Regions from separate parts of the Candidatus Clostridium radicumherbarum genome, predicted to be linked through region 1. Evidence: riboswitches for the same ligand, from Rfam matches in the RefSeq annotation. Region 1 holds a riboswitch; each other region holds the start of a gene.

Evidence for each region. A riboswitch is a leader RNA that binds a small molecule or an ion and turns the genes downstream of it on or off. The one in region 1 is predicted to bind lysine.
Region 2: another riboswitch for lysine. It lies ahead of ACJDUH_RS04225 (APC family permease); the one in region 1 lies ahead of kal (3-aminobutyryl-CoA ammonia lyase).
Region 3: another riboswitch for lysine. It lies ahead of ACJDUH_RS10925 (aspartate kinase); the one in region 1 lies ahead of kal (3-aminobutyryl-CoA ammonia lyase).
Region 4: another riboswitch for lysine. It lies ahead of ACJDUH_RS11995 (transporter substrate-binding domain-containing protein); the one in region 1 lies ahead of kal (3-aminobutyryl-CoA ammonia lyase).

Annotation. Positions count from the first base shown of each region.
Region 1 is NZ_JBJHZY010000003.1:128,343-131,558, forward strand. It holds gene ACJDUH_RS14395 (amino acid permease) at 1-1,045, opposite strand, end outside; lysine riboswitch at 1,640-1,819, shown strand; gene kal (3-aminobutyryl-CoA ammonia lyase) at 1,955-2,347, shown strand; gene kce (3-keto-5-aminohexanoate cleavage enzyme) at 2,377-3,201, shown strand; gene atoD (acetate CoA-transferase subunit alpha) at 3,201-3,216, shown strand, end outside.
Region 2 is NZ_JBJHZY010000001.1:874,128-877,343, forward strand. It holds gene ACJDUH_RS04215 (hypothetical protein) at 1-370, shown strand, start outside; gene ACJDUH_RS04220 (threonine ammonia-lyase) at 441-1,403, shown strand; lysine riboswitch at 1,506-1,679, shown strand; gene ACJDUH_RS04225 (APC family permease) at 1,811-3,166, shown strand; gene ACJDUH_RS04230 (spore coat protein) at 3,205-3,216, opposite strand, start outside.
Region 3 is NZ_JBJHZY010000002.1:224,765-227,980, reverse strand. It holds gene ACJDUH_RS10930 (M18 family aminopeptidase) at 1-1,046, shown strand, start outside; lysine riboswitch at 1,189-1,359, shown strand; gene ACJDUH_RS10925 (aspartate kinase) at 1,471-2,673, shown strand; gene lysA (diaminopimelate decarboxylase) at 2,694-3,216, shown strand, end outside.
Region 4 is NZ_JBJHZY010000002.1:465,320-468,535, forward strand. It holds gene ACJDUH_RS11985 (amino acid ABC transporter ATP-binding protein) at 1-281, opposite strand, end outside; gene ACJDUH_RS11990 (amino acid ABC transporter permease) at 314-1,042, opposite strand; gene ACJDUH_RS11995 (transporter substrate-binding domain-containing protein) at 1,145-1,993, opposite strand; lysine riboswitch at 2,161-2,342, opposite strand; gene ACJDUH_RS12000 (DUF1540 domain-containing protein) at 2,640-2,999, opposite strand.

The DNA of each region.
Region 1 (3,216 bases):
TATGTGGAGTTTTATGGGTAGTATGCAATTTAGCAAAAACTGGTGGAAGAAGTCCATCTCTTGACATAACCATGAATATTCTAATTTGACCGTAAAGTGTAACTAGTAATGTGGAAATCATACCTATAATAGCACCAGTAGCAACTAAGGCACCGCCCCAATTAATACCTATGCTTCTAAGTGCAGCTGGCAGAGCATCTGTAATATCGATACTCTTGAAAGGAACTATACCACAAAGAACAAATGCTATAGCTACATAAAGGATAATAACTACAGTTAAGCATATAACAAGTCCTAATGGAACGTCTCTCTTTGGATTTACAGTTTCTTCTGCAGCAGTTGAAACTGCATCAAAGCCGATATAAGAGAAGAATATAAGTGCAGCACCGCTCATAATACCTTTCCAGCCAAATGGTGCAAATGGGTGGAAGTTAGCAAGGTTTATATGTGTTGAACCAAGGAATATAAATAGTAAAATTACTACTATTTTAACTCCAACGATAATATTGTTAACATTGGCACTTTCTTTAATACCAATATAAAGTATCCAAGTTACCAATAAAGTAATAAGAATTGCAGGTACATCTGCAATACCTCCGTTTAAAGTTGAAGTTGTTATTGATGTAGGAAGTGCAATTCCGTAATTTGCAAGTAATGCAATTAGGGTACTTGACCAACCTGAGGCAACAGTACTAGCTGAAACGACATATTCCAGCATTAAATCCCAACCAATAACCCATGCAATAAATTCCCCGAATGCAACATAAGAATAAGAATAAGTACTACCTGCAACTGGAAACATAGTAGCAAGTTCTGAATAGGTTAGTGCACAAAAACCACTTACAAGTGCAGCAAGAATAAATGAAATAATTACAGCTGGACCTGCAGCTTGTGCAGCGGAACCTGTAGCAACAAAGATTCCAGTACCGACAACTGAACCTATACCTAATGCAGCTAGGTCCATGGCTTTTAATTTTTTCTTAAGTCCCGAATGTTCCCCTTCATCCTCCATCATGTCCGCGGTTTTCTTTCTAAAAAGATCCATAGCTTGTCCTCCTTAATATTTTGTTTTATAACAACACATAACATAATTCCCCATAATAAAATTATGTGCTTATTATACGATAAACAATAAAAATAGTCTACCAATTGACTATCATATGAAAATAAAAGGCAATATCCTTAGTAGATGTAAATTATTATATTATATTTAATTATATTAATAATTTAAGAAAACTATGAATAAAGCAATGTTATAAAAGCTCAAAAGAGATAAATATATAGAGTAAATAATGTTTCGCGTAGTAAAGTGATAAAGGATTGAACAAATTTATTGTCAATTAAATGAATTTTCAAAATATATTAAATATATTATATAAAATTATTTTTATCATGGGAAGTACTTTTTTTAAAAAAATTTAATGTAAAATGGGAAAGTAACATTTAAGTGAGAAGAGATGCTCCTGAAATATACTTCATGTAACATATTAGAAATTATTCATTTTACTAAGGTTGGTAAATAAATTTATTCATTAAATAGAATATTTTCTTTTTAATGAAATATTAAAATTTTCAATAAATATATATTGACAGTAAAATTTCGCAGGAATATAATAAAATTAACAATTGAATAATTAGGTACATAAATAGAGGAGCAAGTAAACGTTTAATCTTTAGGTGTTAAGAAGAAGAACCTTCGAAACTAAAGATGAAGGATTTACCTGCCGAAAGGGTATTTTAGTTCTTTAGCTTACCCTTGGGGATAATAGGTACACTTTTATCCTTGCCATGAATAATTTCATGGAGCGCTATTTATGTGATGGAAGATTGATTTTCATTGCATAGATGGCACTATTTAAAAACCTTAGGTTTTAAAGGCAAGCACTGAAAATCTTCAGTGCTTTTTTATGTTTAAAAATTAACAATATTTTACAAACAGATGGAGGGGTTAGTTATGAAAGCTTTAATTAGAATGAGAATGAGCACCCATGATGCCCATTATGGTGGAAATCTCGTTGATGGAGCAAGAATGCTTAATCTATTTGGAGATGTTGCCACAGAGCTTTTAATAAGAAATGACGGAGATGAAGGTTTATTTAGAGCTTATGACAGTGTAGAGTTTTTGGCACCAGTTTATGCAGGAGACTATATTGAAGCAGAAGGAGAAATTATTGAGTGCGGAAACACTTCTAGAAAGATGACATTCGAAGCTAGGAAGGTTATAGTACCGCTACCGCACATTAACGACTCTGCAGCTGAAATATTGGAGGAACCTATTATAGTATGCAGAGCAAGCGGAACTTGTGTAGTTCCGAAAAACAAGCAGAGAAAATTAGTTAGAGATTAAAATTATTAATATTTTAATGGGGGAGTTTTATGGAAAAGTTGATTATTACGGCAGCTATATGTGGGGCAGAAGTTACCAAGGAACACAATCCAAGTGTACCTTATACAGTGGAGGAAATAGGAAGAGAGGCTGAGGCAGCCTATAAGGCTGGAGCTAGTATAATCCATCTTCATGTAAGAAATGATGACGGTACACCAACTCAAGATAAGGAAAGATTTAGACTTTGCATTGAAGAAATAAAGAGAAGATGCCCAGATGTTATTATTCAGCCTTCTACTGGTGGTGCAGTTGGAATGAGTATTGAAGAAAGACTTCAGCCAGTGGATTTACTGCCAGAGATGGCTACCCTAGACTGCGGTACCTGTAATTTTGGCGGAGATGACATATTTGTAAATACTGAAAACATGATTAAAGCCTTTGGTGAAAGGATGATATCTCTTGGCATTAAGCCGGAAGTTGAGGTATTTGATAAAGGCATGATTGATATGGCTATAAGGCTTAATAAAAAGGGATATATTAAATCCCCAATGCATTTTAATTTTGTTTTAGGAGTTAATGGGGGTATAAGTGCATCTCCAAGAGATTTTACTTTTATGATGGGAAGTATCCCAGAAGGAAGCACCTTTACTGTATCAGGAATAGGAAAAAATGAGTTTCCTATGGCAGCAGTATCAATAATTTCTGGAGGACATGTTCGAGTTGGTTATGAGGACAACGTTTACATTTCCAAAGGAATGCCTGCTAAATCTAATGGTGAATTAGTTGAAAAGGTAGTAAGACTTGCAAAGGAACTTGGTAGAGAAGTAGCTACTCCAAAAGAGGCAAGAGTGATTTTGGGATTGGGGATGAAATAATGAATAAATTAGTTA
Region 2 (3,216 bases), on a different contig from region 1:
TTTGTATATAAGTAAAGTTGGTGGAATGGGTAATCTTATATCCATTAAGGAAATAATATTATATTCTTTGGTAACAAATGTATTTATCATTTCACTAAGCTTATTCATTATATATATTTCACGGGATATAGCAGTAAGTACTTCTATAATAACTTCTTATTACCTAATTGAGGAGGCGCTATGGAGATGTAAGATAACACAGACAAAGGGTATCCTTGGACATATTTATCAATATAGTGATTATGGAAAAGGTGAAATTTTAAAAGTTAAGTTATTTTATGTTTTTATTTCCATTATACTGCTTATATTTACGTATAAAATTTCAGAAAGAAAAAAATTTGTACTTGATCTTTTTCAAAATAAAGGATGAAAATATATTTTAAAATATTGCAAATTAATGGTAAAATAGGGTTATTAAAAGAATTTTGGGGGTAATTCTTATGGTAACTTTTGAAGATGTTTTATCAGCACGAGAAAGGATAAATAAATTTATATATAAAACTCCTCTTGAATTATCTTATAGTTTAAGCAATGAACATACTAAGATATTTTTAAAACTTGAATCACAGCAAAGGTTAAAAAGCTTTAAAGTAAGGGGAGCTTTAAGCAAAATGACTTGGCTTTCAGAGGAGAGTAGAACAGAGGGTGTCATTGCAGTATCCTCCGGAAATCATGGTGCTGGAGTAAGCTTTGCTTCATATATGTTAGGAGGAATAAAAGCAAAAATATTTGTTCCTAAAACTACTCCAAAGGCAAAACTCACCAAGATAAAGTATTATGGTGCAGAAGTAATAGAGACTGGGGAAAACTATGATGAAGCTCATAAGGAAGCTGAGGAAGCAAGAAAAAAAGAAAAGCTTACCTTTATTGACCCTTGCTCAGATATTCAAGTTATAGCAGGGCAAGGCTCTATAGCATTTGAAATACTTGATGAAAATCCAGATATTGATGTAATAATTGCTCCAATAGGCGGGGGTGGTCTTATTACAGGTATAAGTGTTGCAGCAAAGCACTTAAAACCATCGATTGAGATAATTGGTGTACAAACTGCCGCTTGTCCAGCCATGGTTGCAGCTTTAAGAGATAAGCAATGTTACTTCGATTATAAAAGTGAGGAATCTATCTGTGATGCATTAGTTGGTGGAGTAGGTGAAATTCCCTATGAAATGGCAGCTAAATGCATTGATGACATAATTGTAGTAAATGAAGAAACAATTAGAAAAGCAATTGTTCAGCTTATTGAAAAGGATAAGGTAATAGCCGAACCAGCGGGGGCTGCATCAGTAGCAGCAATCATTGAAAACATGGAAAGATTTAAAGGGAAAAATGTAGCTGTAGTAGTATCAGGTGGCAATTTAGATGAAAGGCTTATGTATGAGCTTCTAGGCTATAAATATAATTAATATTAAATAGAACAAACAAAAAATATGTCGTTTTATGTCTATTTAACACTTGACTAAGCTAAAGTATTGATGCATAATAATACATGTCAGTGAAAAGTTAATAACAAGGGTAGAGGCGCGAGGCTTAATAGTACTTCTGTGGAGGCAAGCACAGAGAAACAGCAGGAAAGGAAGCATCGCCGAAGCATACAGCTTATGCTTTAAAGCTGTATAGCTGGTTCTGTATATAATATGTACAAAACTGTCACAATTATATTGTGGAGAGCTATCATTCATGGGAATAAAAGTATGTGTTTTTTGCGTGTTTTAAGGCCTTGAGTGTTTTGCTCAAGGTCTTTTGTATGCTTATCCTAAACTTGTACAAGCTATTCTGGCAAAACTTTAAACTTTATTGGAGGCTAAACAATATGGAACAAAACACAAAGTTAAAGAAGGAATTAGGATTAGTAATAGCTACCGCGCTTGTTGCAGGAAATATTATGGGCTCAGGTATATTTATGCTTCCTGCCACCTTAGCATCAACCTCTGGACCAGGGGCAACCATTTTAGCATGGATTATAACTGGTTTAGGCTCAATCTTTTTAGCACTTTCCTTTGCAAGGTTAAGCAGAAAAATACATAAGACTGGTGGGCCTTATGAATATTCTAAATTAGCCTTCGGTGATTTCATGGGCTTCATAAATGCTTGGCTTTATTGGAATGGCTCATGGATAGGTAATGCTGCAGTATTAATTGCTGTAACCAGCTATGCTGGAACCTTATATCCCACTATAGGAAGCAATCATTTAGCTTCATTTCTATTTGCAAGTTTAATACTTTGGATATTTACATTAATCAATGTTATAGGGGTAAAACTAGCAGGTAAGGTTCAGACTACTATAACTATATTTGAAATTGGATTATTTTTATTTTTTATAATATCAGCTGCGCTTCACTTTAAAATAGGTAATCTTACTCCTGCATTTCCAAGTGGAAAGGGAATTAGTACATTGCCAGCCGCTGCAACGGCTACTCTTTGGGCTTTTATAGGCTTTGAAAGTTCATCCATAGCTGCTGGGGAAATCAAAAATCCTGAGAAGAACGTAGCTAGGAGTACAATAATTGGAATTTCTATAGCAGTGGTGATGTATATGGCAATTAATATATTTGCAATGGGTGCCATGCCACAATCTGCTTTAGCTAAAAGCAGTGCACCAATAGCAGAAATTTTGTCTCAATATTTTGGCAATGGAATAATTAAACTCATAACTGTTGGTGTTGTTATTTCTATATTAGGAACTACAATAGGGTGGCTGCTTTCTACAGCTAGAATAGCATATGCTGCAGGCAAAGATGGAATGTTTCCAAGCTTTTTTGCAAAGATAAGTAAAAATGGAACACCAAAGGTTTCTTTAATTGTTAGTGCAGTATTAGTAAATATACTTTTAGCTATGAATTATCAAAAGAGTTTAACAGCTGCTTTTAACTTTGTTATATTACTTGCTACATTATCATATCTGCCTGTTTATGCATTTACTGCTGCAGCCGATATGATGCTTATAGTTAAGAGAGAAAAGAACTTTAATTTTTTAAGTTTTGTAAAAAGTGCTTTTGTACCATTAGTTGGTTTTATATATGCTTGTTGGACAATTTATGGTTCAGGAGCAGAAACAGTAATGTATGGATTCTTACTTATGTTAGCTGGCATTCCTTTCTATGTATATATGGCCTTTAAAAATAAAGAAAAAATAAACAGTATAAGAAGCTATGAAAATGCAGCTTAAACATAAAGCAGGAGTTATTTTAAACTCCTGCTTTAAAATTATGTTAATTC
Region 3 (3,216 bases), on a different contig from region 1:
ATTCACCTAGTTTTAGAATTAAGCCAAGACCAGAAATAGTATCTGAAAATAATTACGTTAAGCTTAATACTGAAATTTATGGAGGACCAATATTAAGTACCTGGTTTGATAGGCCGCTTTCAATTGCTGGAAGAGTTATTTTAAAGGGTAAAAACGTACTTAATCCTGAAACAAGGCTTATTAATATAAACAGACCTATATTAATAATACCTAACTTAGCTATACATATTAATAGAAATGTAAACAAAGGCTATGAAATAAATGGACAAAAGGATACTCTTCCAATTATAGCTATGGTAAATGATGAATTTGAAAAGAATAATTATCTTATAAGCGTCATTGCAAATGAGCTAAAGGTGGATATGAAGGATATATTGGATTTTGATTTATTCCTTTATGAATTTGAAAAAGGGAAAATAATAGGCTTAAACAATGAATTTATATCCAGTTCCAGGCTGGATGATTTAGCTATGATCCATGCTGGAATTAAGGCAATTACAAATGCGGAGGCTTCTGAGGCTACTAATGTTATGATAGCCTTCGACAATGAGGAAGTAGGGAGCCACACAAAGCAGGGAGCAGATTCTGAGGTGCTTTCTAATATCCTAGAAAGAATAGTTTTTTCCTTAGGTGGTAGTAGAGAGGACTTTTTCAGAGCTATTGCAAGAAGCTTTATGATATCTGCAGACTTAGCACACGCACTTCATCCAAACAGTGAAGAAAAAGCAGATCCTGTTAATAGACCCCTAATAAACAAGGGACCAGTAATAAAACTAGCTGCAAACCAAAGCTACACTACTGACAGCAACACAGCAGCAGTTTATGAGCAAATATGCTTAAATGTTGGAGTTCCTGTGCAGAGATTTGTTAATCGTTCTGATTCACCAGGAGGCTCAACTATAGGGCCAATTTCCTCCACACATCTTGCAATTCGTTCAGTGGATATGGGTACTCCAATACTTGCAATGCACTCTGTCAGGGAGCTTGGAGGAGTGATGGACCACAGCTATGTTGTAAAATCCTTTGAAGAATTCTATAAAATTTAAAAATGCGGCATGTGGCACGGGGACGTTTCTCGTGCTACATTATTTTTGTAAATGCAACTAAGATATTTTATACTTGCATTTTCTGATTTAATATGATAAAGTACAATTTAAGATTATTAATTTAAATTACAATTAAATATCTGCCTAGGGTAGAGGCGCCGTAACTATTAGTAGCCATTCGGAGCGGGTACGCGAAAATGTATGGTAAAAGGAGCTATGGCCGAAGGAAATATATCGACAGATATATTCCCTGGCAATACATAAAATATATGTATTGTTGTCACTATGAAAATAGTGGAGAGCTACAAGGTACACAGAGTTGTAAAATACTATTGTATTTAATGCAGCAAGGGTGTTCCTTTGCTGCATTTATTTTTTTATCCAGCAAAAATCTATTGCATAAAGATTCAAAGGAGGACAAAATATGAGGGTTGTGGTTCAAAAATATGGCGGAAGTTCAGTGGGAACAATTGAAAAAATAAAGCAGGTTGCTTCTAGTATTATAAAACGCAAGGAAAAAGGAGAGAGCCTTGTAGTTGTAGTATCTGCAATGGGAGATACTACTGATGAGCTTATAGCTTTAGCAAAGAAAATAACAGATAATCCTGACAAAAGAGAGCTGGATGCACTGCTTTCAACTGGAGAGATGATTTCTTCCTCCCTTCTTGCTATGACACTTAAGGACTTAGGATATGATGCTATAAGTTATACAGCCTATCAAATTGGTTTAAAAACTATTGGAAATTATGGTAAGTCCTTAATAGACGATATTGATGGAAGTAAAATTAGAAACAGTTTGAAGGAAGATAAAATAGTGATTGTAGCTGGTTTCCAAGGAATAAATGAAGAAGGAGATATTACTACTTTAGGAAGAGGGGGCTCTGATACCACAGCTGTTGCTATAGCAGTTAAATTGAATGGAATCTGCGAAATATATACTGATGTTGATGGAATATACAGTGTTGATCCTAGAAAATATAGCAAAGCAAATAAAATAAAACAAATCGATTATGAGGAAATGCTTGAACTTGCAAGCCTTGGTGCTCAAGTAATGCACTCAAGATCAGTGGAGCTGGGACAAAAATATGGTGTGCCAATTTATGTAGGCCTTAGTAATAGTGATATTAAAGGAACAGTAATTAAGGAGGTTAATAATAAAATGAATATGGAAGGAAAAGCTGTAACAGGCCTTGCTACTAGTGATGATGATGTGGCAATAACTATAGAAAACATTAGCTATGATATAAATGTATTATCAAATCTCTTTGAAGCTTTAGCAAGCAGAAGAATAAACATCGATATGATAAGTCAGACTTCACCTATAAATGAAAGAGTAAATATTTCCTTTACAGTTCCTAAAGAGGATTTAAAGGAAAGCATGGAAGTGGTAAAAATTTATGCTAAAAAAGATTGTATTAGTATAGATGAAGATATTACAAAGTTTTCTATGGTGGGTATTGGAATGAAAACTACTTCAGGAGTTGCTGCGAAGATGTTCAAGCTTTTTAGTAAGAATAATATAAAGGTAAAAATGATAACTACCTCAGAAATAAGAATTACCTGTGCTATTAAACAAGATGACAAGCTTAAAGCCATAAATATTGTTGCAGAAGAATTCAACCTTTAAATATTTTAAGGAGGCACCCTATGCAGTTTTTTGGAAATGTAAAAATAGAAAATAATGAGTTAGTTATAGGAGGAGTAAATACAGTTAAATTAGCTAATGAATATGGTACTCCTTTATATGTAATAGATGAAGCTTTTGTAAGAACTAAATGTAAAAGATACCTCAGTGCTTTTAAGGCATTAGAAGCTGGGAATAGAGTTGCCTATGCTGGAAAAGCTTTTTTAACCTTAGCTATGTGCAAGTTAATAAAGGAAGAAGGTCTTTGCCTTGATGTGGTTTCAGGTGGAGAACTTTATACAGCTTTAAAAAGTGGTTTCCCATTAGAAAAAGTATATTTCCATGGAAATAATAAAACCATAGAAGAAATAGAACTTGGCATAAAAAATGGGGTGGGAAAGTTTGTAGTAGATAATTATTTCGAAATTGAAAAAATAAATGAAATAGCTAGAACTTATAATAAAATACAAAAGATACTTTTAAGGATAACTCCAGGTATAGAAGCCCATACCCATGACTATATAAAAACAGGGCAAATAGATTCAA
Region 4 (3,216 bases), on a different contig from region 1:
TTGTCAAATAAGTTAAATTGCTGAAATACCATACCTAGCTTTGTACGATACTCATTTATATTATGCTTGTCATCTAAAATGTCTTCTCCACTGTAGATAATTTCGCCGCTAGTTGGCTTTTCCAAAAGATTAATACAGCGAAGAAGTGTTGATTTTCCTGAGCCAGAGGAACCTATTATGCAGACCACTTCTCCCTTTTTTACTGAGAAATCTATGTCCTTTAATACCTCATGAGTCCCAAAGAATTTACTTAAATGCTGAACCGCAATTACATTTTCCATTTTCTAAGTCTCCTTTTTATAAATCCTTGCACCTATATCTGCATCTGATTAGCATACATAGTGTAATTTTCTGGTCCGTCTAATTTCTTTTCTATAAAACGTAAGATTCTTGTTACTGTAAAGGTCATTATAAAATACAGAATACATGCAACGAAAAAGGATTCAAAATATCTAAAATTATTTCCTGAAATTGACTTTGTCTCGAAATAAAGCTCTGTTACAGATATTACGTTAAGCACTGATGTATCTTTTATATTGATGACAAATTCATTACCCATTGCTGGCAAAATATTGCGAATTGCCTGGGGCAGTACAACATTAAGCATGGTTTGAAGATGTGTCATACCAATAGCCTGAGCCGCCTCAGTTTGTCCCTTATCAATTGAAACTATTCCTCCACGGATAATTTCAGACATGTAGGCACCAGTATTAATAGAAACAATAAATATTGCTGCTGTTAATCTGTTCATATCTATTCCAAAAGCTAAGGCAGAACCATAGTAAATTACCATAGCTTGTACAATCATTGGTGTTCCACGGAATAATTCTATATATATGAAGAGAACAGCATTAATAACTTTAAGAATTACCTTTTTTATACCTCTTTCAGGCATTGGAATAGTTCGTACAACGCCTACTATAAGGCCAATAAAAAAGCCTAATATAGTACCAATCATTGAAATCAAAAGTGTCATGCCAGCTCCACGAAGGAGCATTGGCCAGTTATCTTTAATAATTCTTATTACCCATTGAAAACTCATTTTTAATCACTCCTGCTTTATTGTGCAGGGCAGCTTGTCCAATCTAATATCTATACTACAAACTAAGCCGCCTCTATAATGCCTTAATAAGTTTTGTACTGTTTATTTTGCTGCTGGTTGATTCTTAATAGCAGTATCCATGATAGATTTTTGCTGATCTACAGGAATAGTAGCTAGAATTTTATTGATTTTTTCAGTTAAATCGCTGCCCTTTGCAACACCTACTGCAATTGCTGTATCGTCTGGTGATGTAACAAAGCCATTTTTGAACTCTACCATTTTAAAAGCCGAGTTTGCTGCAGAAGCACTAACCCCTTCTGGACGTTCTGAAACATATCCGTCAATCATTCCAGATTGAAGAGCAACTCTCATTGCGGGGAAGTTATCCATAGCAGGTTGCTTTTGAACACCCTTAATTTGATCGATTACTGAATAGTGGAAGGTATTTAATTGAGCAGTTACCTTTGCCCCGCTGAAATCTTGTATTGATGCAGCATTGTCATACTTTCCGCCTTTTTTAACCACCATAACTAAATCTGATTTATAATAGTTATTTGTAAAATCTATAGTCTCTTTACGTTTTGCAGTTGGTGACATACCTGCAATAATTGCATCTATTTTACCTGAAGTCAAAGCTGGTACCAGGCCATCCCATTCAGTTTTAACTACCACTAATTTTTTTCCAAGACCATCTGCAATTTTCTTAGCTATCTCAATATCATAGCCTCCTGCATACTCTGAGCTGCCATCTATTTTAACAGCACCATTTGAACTATCTGATTGTGTCCAGTTAAAGGGTGCATATCCACATTCAAGTCCAATTCTAAAGGTTCCAGCATCATTTGCTGCCTGTGCCTTTGTATCCTTTGAGGTATTGCTTGTCCCGCATCCTCCTAAAACTAATACTGCTGTTAGTGACATTGCCATTAATGACCAAAATTTTCTTTTCATTTTACATATCTCCTTTTTCTTATATTTTCTGCTTTTGCAGTTAAAAAAGGCTAATCTTTCATTTGGATTTTCATATTTCTCATTTCGGTCTTTTTTTGAACAAAAAAAGACCTGAGGTAACCTCAGGTCGCAATGTGCACACTTGCTCCTAAACCCCTTCATTTCCCAAATGAGATAGCACAACTCAATAAACCGGGTAGTCTATTGAGACAGTCCTGCAGCTCTTAACTGCAGACCCAGCAAATAATATAGAGAATATTATAAGCTTCGGCGATGAATCCTTCTCCCTAGTTTCAATGTTTCTCAAGCTCCACTAAGGACTATTAAGCACCGCGCCTCTACCCCACCGTAAAAGTGAGGTCTTATTAAATTATAAAACTACTTTATAACAATATTTTAAATCTGTCAACAGTTTGTTGTAAAATATTGTCAAATGTAACTGTTTACAAATAAAATTTTTAGAACTTTTTTTCTTTTAATAATATATTTTGTAATTATTTCTTCATTTTTTTATTATTTTCATTACTCTTTATCTAACTTCACTTTAATGATATTTCATTAATTTTTATAAGTATCATTAACATAGGTATTATATTATTAGTAGTAGAAGCAGTGCTATTGTTGATTAATTTAGTTCTAATATTCTCTATTTTCTAAAAGTCTCACATTGGGTTCCTTCAGTTGAACTAGCATCCGGTCCGTGTACCTGTACGTGTGAGGCTGAGCAGGCTCTGTTATCATTATATGTACAATTAAGAGCATCACATTTAATTACAGGACTCATTTCAATTGAGGTATTAGTAAACACCTGCTTAACTTCACCTGGAATATTCATATTAGTAAGATGAGTAAAAGCATTTTTAATACCTTTTTCAGCAAAGGTATTGCACATTGTTTCTGCACTGCTGTAAGCGCTGCTGCCTATAACATGAATTTGGTTTGCTGAGCAAAGCCCAGTCATATTATGCACGCAATTAAGGGCACTGCAGCTTAAATCACCATTCATAAATAAAACCACCTTTCTCAATATCATTAGCCATATTTTGCACAATAATGAAAAATTTATTCTATTTAATGAATAGTAATTTTATAAAATAAATTATAAAGCAATGTAGATAATGGGGAAATTTAAATAAATTTAACAAAAAAAATAGCAGCTTAAGCTGCCAAGTAATAAAATGAATCAGTTGCACTAACATGCATTCTTTTATTTTTACCAATTA